2 regions of the Aminipila butyrica genome follow, and region 1 is predicted to be linked to the other one. Evidence: a T-box and tRNA genes for the amino acid it is inferred to sense, from the RefSeq annotation. Region 1 holds a T-box; the other holds one or more tRNA genes.

The links. A T-box is a leader RNA that pairs with one kind of tRNA and senses whether it is charged. The one in region 1 lies ahead of thrS (threonine--tRNA ligase), so its partner is inferred to be a tRNA-Thr.
Region 2: it encodes a tRNA-Thr, which carries the amino acid that the T-box ahead of thrS (threonine--tRNA ligase) is inferred to sense. The anticodon was not compared.

The regions. Positions count from the first base shown of each region.
Region 1 is NZ_CP048649.1:2,447,143-2,450,564, forward strand. Features, by position in the region: gene thrS (threonine--tRNA ligase) at 1-1,786, opposite strand, end outside; T-box leader at 1,888-2,163, opposite strand; gene cobT (nicotinate-nucleotide--dimethylbenzimidazole phosphoribosyltransferase) at 2,239-3,309, opposite strand; gene Ami103574_RS11600 (hypothetical protein) at 3,263-3,422, opposite strand, start outside.
Region 2 is NZ_CP048649.1:3,143,498-3,146,919, reverse strand. Features, by position in the region: gene hpdB (4-hydroxyphenylacetate decarboxylase large subunit) at 1-1,423, opposite strand, end outside; tRNA gene Ami103574_RS14795 (tRNA-Thr) at 1,699-1,774, shown strand; tRNA gene Ami103574_RS14790 (tRNA-Pro) at 1,783-1,859, shown strand; gene Ami103574_RS14785 (flavodoxin family protein) at 1,957-2,613, opposite strand; gene Ami103574_RS14780 (winged helix-turn-helix transcriptional regulator) at 2,735-3,061, shown strand; gene Ami103574_RS14775 (hypothetical protein) at 3,324-3,422, shown strand, end outside.

The DNA.
Region 1 (3,422 bases):
GATCCAGTCTAGTCTCTCGAATCTTATAACCAATCTTCTCGCTGCGCTCGTCAATGGTTACCAAAATACCATTTTTCTGGAGCTCATCCCGAACGGCTTTCGCATAGTCGTGATACTTCTCCGAAATAGGCAGGATGCGCACCTGCTCTGGGCAGAGCCAAGTCGGGAATTTGCCGGCATATTTTTCAATCAACCAAGCCAGCGTTCTCTCATAGCAGCCCAAGGACGTGCGGTGGATGATATATGGCCGCTTTTTCTCTCCATCGGAATCTACATAAGACATGTCAAACCGTTCTGCCAAGAACATATCCAGCTGAATGGTAATCATGGTGTCTTCCTTGCCGTAGACATTCTTCGCCTGAATATCTAATTTTGGTCCATAGAAAGCGGCTTCCCCTTCTTCCTCGGTAAAATCGATACCGATGTGGTTGAGGATATTCCGCATCATATCCTGCACGTGGTTCCAAGTCTCCTCCGTCCCCAAGTATTTCTCCTGATTATTTGGATCCCACTTAGACATGCGGTACGTCACGTCCTTTTCCAGTCCTAAAGTAGTCAGGCAGTATTTAGCTAAATCTACACAGCCCTTGAACTCTTCTTCAATCTGATCTGGACGGACAATCAGATGACCTTCCGAAATAGTAAACTGGCGCACCCGAGTCAATCCGTGCATCTCGCCAGAATCCTCATTCCGGAACAGCGTAGAGGTTTCACCATAACGCAGCGGCAAATCTCGGTAGGACTTTTGGCTCTGCTTGTAAACGTAGTACTGGAATGGACAGGTCATCGGACGCAGGGCAAAAACTTCTGCATTCTCGTCTTCGTCATCCCCCAGCACAAACATGCCCTCTTTATAATGTCCCCAGTGATCAGAGATGATATATAGGTCCTTCTTAGCCATAAGTGGAGTCTTCGTCCTCAGATAGCCCCGCTTTTCCTCTTCATCTTCTACCCATCGCTGTAAGGTCTGAATCATCTTCGCACCCTTTGGCATCAGCAGCGGCAGTCCCTGTCCAATGACATCTACCGTAGCAAAGAGTTCCATTTCCCGGCCCAGCTTGTTGTGATCCCGCTTCTTGATTTCTTCCAGATACACCAGGTATTCCTTCAGCTCTTCCTTCTTTGTAAAGGCCGTTCCGTAAATTCTGGACAGCATCTTGTTCTTCTCGTTGCCTCTCCAGTATGCTCCGGAGGAAGAGATCAGTTTAAAAGCTTTAATCGGCTTGGTAGACATCAAGTGTGGTCCTGCACAGAGATCCACAAAATCTCCCTGCTGGTAGAAAGAAATTACAGCATCCTCTGGCAGATCCTGAATCAACTCTACCTTGTACGGCTCCGCCTTCTCTTCCATGAGCTTGATCGCCTCTTCTCTAGGCAAAGTAAAACTCTCCAGCTTGCTGCCTTCCTTGATAATCTTCTTCATCTCTCCTTCAATTTTATCTAAATCTTCTCTGGAGAATGGTTCGTGCTCAAAATCGTAGTAATAGCCCGTGTCGATAGAGGGTCCGATAGCTAGTTTGGCCTCTGGATACAGCCGCTTTACTGCCTGAGCCAGCACGTGGGAACAAGTATGGCGGTAAGCTGCCAAACCTTTTGGATCGCTGGCAGTTAAAATGCTCAACTGACAGTCTCGATCAATAACGGTCCTCAAATCGGCCACCTGGCCGTCAATTTCTCCGGCACAGGCCATTCTGGCCAAGCCCTCGCTGATATCTTCTGCTATCTCAATGATAGACTTTGCTTCGTTGTACTCTTTTACAGAGCCGTCTTTCAGTGTAATTTTCATGTAACTACTTCCTCCTGTTCAATTATTGTTTTTCATGGGCAGGAAAGACTCCATATAATGGCATTTGAACCATCAAAAAATCCCTTTCTGCACCACATGCAGAAAGGGACGAGTTATCTGTTCTCGCGGTTCCACCCTAATTGCTAAGCGATTTCCTTTTTCCATAGGCTTTTCAGCCAACAGCTGGCCTCCAAGACCGAACTATCCTCTATGAACGTGAAATCACAAAACCACTCATCTTGATTATAACGGAATCACCGGGCCGGATTAGGGCCACTCCGAGGTAGTTTTCAAATGGTTCTCTATTAAAGCGTTTCCAGCAGCCCGCTTCTCTCTGTAAATCTTTCCCACTTTACTCTTCTCATCAACGTGTTAATAATATTAAATTATCCTTTATTTTATCACCAATGATTCTCCGTTTCAAGCCCTAAAATAAATTTTATGAAAGGATTTTATTTCCGGATATCAATCCGATAGGAATCATCATACTGGATATCGCCAAAGGTTGCCATGTTGTTCATAACCGCACAGGCAGCCGAGATAATGTGAAAAGCCAAAGCACAGCCAGTGCCTTCTCCTAGCCGCATGTCCATCTCCAGGATAGGTTCCATGCCCAGTTCTTTAAAAATTAAGTCGTAAACAGGTTCCTTCGATTTGTGGCTGGAATAGAGGAAATCTTTTACATGAGGGTTCAGCAACACCGCCCCATACGCCGACAGGGCCGAGATAACTCCGTCGATAACGATAGGGACCCGAAAGTAAGCCGCCCCTAAAAAACAACCGACCATACCAGCGATATCCAACCCACCTACTTTAGCAATCACATCCAGCGGGTCTGAAGGGTTAGGCTGGTTCAAGCGGATAGCCTCGGTAATGACTTGCTTTTTATGCCGGAGAGCCTCATCTGTCAGTCCACCGCCTTTACCCACCGCACGTTCAGCAGATTCCCCAGTCAACGTCATAAACACGGCACTGGTAGAACTGGTATTGCCAATGCCCATCTCTCCCGTACCGATGAGCTGATACCCTTCTGACACAGCTAGTCCTACCATCTCAATGCCCACTTCTATGGCCTTTACTGCTTCTTCTCGGCTCATAGCTGGTCCTTTGGCAAAGTTATCCGTTCCATATTTGACCTTCCGATTATAGACCTTATCGTTGTTGTAGTCTGACATAATACCCACATCTACGACTTTGATATCCGCTCCTGCATGGGCAGACAGAACTCCCATACCGCAGATGCCCTTCGTCATATTCATGCCTTGGACCAAGGTGATATCCTGAGGAGAACCGGCCACGCCTTCAGCACAGATGCCGTTGTCCGCCACCATAACGATGGAGCACTTCTTCTCCACGTTATTTTTTACCTTCCCTGTAATGCCCGCCATCTTTACCGCCATGGTCTCCAGCTTTCCCAGGCTGCCCAGTGGCTTAATTAAGCTGTCCATGTGCTTCTGTGCCTCTGCCAAGGCCTCTTCATCGGCGCCCCGTATACCTTCTAAAACTTCCGCTAGTGTCTTCATCGTTTTCCTCGTCCTCCTTTGTGTCTAAGCCAGTTTGCCAATCCGGCTCAATTCCGTATATTTGTACAATTTCAAATAAGTTGCTCCGGGCTACATCCTCGGGAGTGACCACC
Region 2 (3,422 bases), 700 kb from region 1:
GATTGTTCATCCAGGCCGGATACCCAAGGCCTAGTTTGGTACAGGCTGCGGTTTTCATCAGGAAATCTTCTGGTGTTTTTTCATCGAACAACACACTTAAAGTAGGCTGAGGAGTTCTATTCCGCATACCGGCTTCCACGATTAAATATTCCAAAGGCGTCACTGCGGTGAGGCCATCGTAATTTAAACCTCCCAGAGAAAGATTGTTAAAAGTATTACCAGAAAGAACTCCACCAGAGACACCGGCCGAAGCAAAACATTCAATGCAGGTAATCTTGATTCTGTATAGTTCAAGCAGTTCGATAATCTCTTCGTCATTCATGATACCTTCACGAATATCTTTATCATAATAGGGCTGCAAAATTTGGCCAAGCCTACCGATGGATAAACCGGACATGGCATCTTCATTCGTAACCCCTAAATGACAGCAAAGTGTCATTTGAATGGCCTCCCAGAAACTGTCCGGCTTCTTATGGGCAACATGATGCATAACTTCAGCGATTTTTTCATAATTTATTCTTAATTCTTCTTCTTTTTCAATGGACGCTAAATATTTGGCCTGTTTTGAATAATTATCACACCAAGTGCTTAATCCTTTGGTAATTTCTTTCATAGCTACATAGTAATACGCTTTGCTCATGCCAAAATCCCCATCATCGCCAGCTTCACCCATGAGCTCAGAAATTTTTTCATCACATAATTCAATAATCCGGTCAAAGCCATATTGAAGGGGCAGATAATAATTGATTACTTCCCTCCCTTGTGTGATGGCAAAGGAATCAAACATGCAGATGACACTGTCCATAATTTGACGGTACTGTTCATATCCAGGGGTCATTTTCGAATATTTATCGCTTAATTCTTCCACTGAAATGCCAGCCCAAGGGCGGGAGGTTTTTACAAGGACCGGTATATCTTCCTTGCGCATACCAAATTTTTTAGCAATGGAAATTACGTCTCCATAACTTTCTGTTACATTTCCTCCGCCTGCGCCAACTACGCTGACTGCATCAGCTTCGCTTTCTGCCGGAGCATCAACCTCCGCCATTAACGCTTCCGCCTGCGCATTAAAGAAGCTGGCTGTGGTCCAAGGAAAAGGAAATCCACCTCTGACGTATTTTGTTTTATTCATGACAAGCTTTTCATAAGGTTGAATGGTAGGTGTCATATGGGACAAACATGCCGCTACTGCCTTGGCTCGTCTGACTTCAATGAGATCTCCATCATTTTCCCACCAGGTTCTGTTGTACCAGTAAGCTGCCTCCATATCGGCAGACACTTTTAGGGTATAATACGTTTCCATAAGGCGCTGGGAGCTTTCTTTTGCTTCGGGAATGTTGCCTTCCAGCTGGCTATCAATATCCCTCATGTCAATCCCTCGTTGTTTTAAGATTTCTTTTAATTTGATTTCTTGTGTTTTCATTTAGATACCTGATATGATGTACACATAGAAAAACCAGTGTAATCATGTGCTCCTTTCTAAGTTTTTGGTATAGCAGAGACGGATGTGGCCTGTTACATTGATACATGGATATCTTGTTAAAATTATGATGAACAATCGCAATATATTACTTAACCAAAACAATAGGAACACATCCTGTCCTACAAAAAAATTTTGAGGGAGCTGTGAGAACTATTGCATAATAGAAAAAAATATAGTAGAATATATGATGTTGATGCGAAGGTTGCGTCAATTAGGCTACTGTAGCTCAGTCGGTAGAGCAGCACATTCGTAACGTGCAGGTCGCAAGTTCGATTCTTGTCAGTAGCTCCATTTTCCCGCGGGACGTGGCGCAGCTTGGTAGCGCGATTGCTTCGGGAGTAATAGGCCGCAGGTTCGAATCCTGTCGTCCCGACCAAATGAAAAGAGGAATCAAACCTTCGGGTCTGGTTCCTCTTTTGTGTAGTTTTGCTACAATAGGTCGATAATTTACATTTATCTTCGGTCTGCGATCCTTATAACAACTCTTCTTGTTGAGCAAATCTGAGGCCTAAATTAAATGCTTTGTTGCAGTGTTCAGGGAATTGCTTTTCCTTTACTTTGGCTTTTTCATTACCGTTGAAGGTAGTAACCACATATTTTGAGTAATCATCAAACTGATAGGTATCATTTACTATCAAGGCTTCAAAATGGCCGAATACACGTTTTAAATCCGCTTCTGCAAACTGCAATCCCTGCATGTAACTTGATTTATCCATTTGCTCCGAAGTTACATTCATAGTGTAAATGAAACCGGTGTGTATCTTTCGACCAAATATACTTCTATATCCTTCGGTATATGTCTGATAAGGAAACATCAGACGTTCCAAAAATGATCGCATCTCTCCTGTAACAGATTCAAAATAAATTGGTGATCCGAGGATGATAGCATCTACCTTCTCAATTTTCTTTAATACCATTGTCAGTCCATCACGATAGGCACATTTCCCGTAGCTTTTTCCGTCTTTAAGTTTGCAGGCAAAACAACTGACGCATCCTTTATACTCCAAGTCGTAAAGATGAATTAACTCTGTTTCAGCTCCTTGCGATTTCGCACCTTCAAGAGCTTTTTCGAGCAAAGTTGCTGTATTCTGGGTTTTTCTGGGGCTTCCGTTTATCGCTATAACTTTCATCAAATTATCCTCCTAATATTAACCTTGACTTTGCAATTCAGATTATATATGCTTATGGAAAAACAAACAAGTACGCACATATTTGTTATATACTAAACTTTTGGTTAGTAAGGAGGTTCTTATGATAGATTTTGAAAGCAAGTATGGGAAATGCCCCATGTACTACACAATGTCAGTCGTAGAGGGCAAATGGAAATGGATTATCTTATGGGAAATTTATAAGGCAAAAGTAATACGATACAATAAATTGAGAGAAGAATTACAGCCAATTGCACATAAAACATTGAGCAAACAGTTGAAGGAGCTGGAAACAAGCAAGTTAATTCATCGGGAGCAGTATAATGAAGTACCCCCCAAAGTTGAATACTCATTGACTAATGAAGGCAAAACACTTATTCCTATCCTTGACCTTATGTATCAGTGGGGAGAGAAGCATATCAATAAGTAAGCGATGAGTGAGATCATCATATGAATTCCAACAATAGGCTCTAACCAGATTAAAATATACTACCAGTACATCTTTTTTGACCTAATGATACAAGTTAAAGTCATGTATAAGGATTTGAACCTATACATGAATTTTTGTTTATCTATACTAAAATCCGGACAAAGGAGGAAACGAAGCGTGTGGGTTACCCTGCTGATTTTTGCCCTGTTTGTGGGCATCATGGTTATATTCCCGCCCGGTAGTGGAAAGCCAAGACTATATCGTGATACTAGTGGAATACCGCTTACTGGGGGCGTTTCTAAAAGGAAAAGACAATATAAATACCGTACTGTTGTTTCTGTCTGGAGAGCCAGGTATTCCA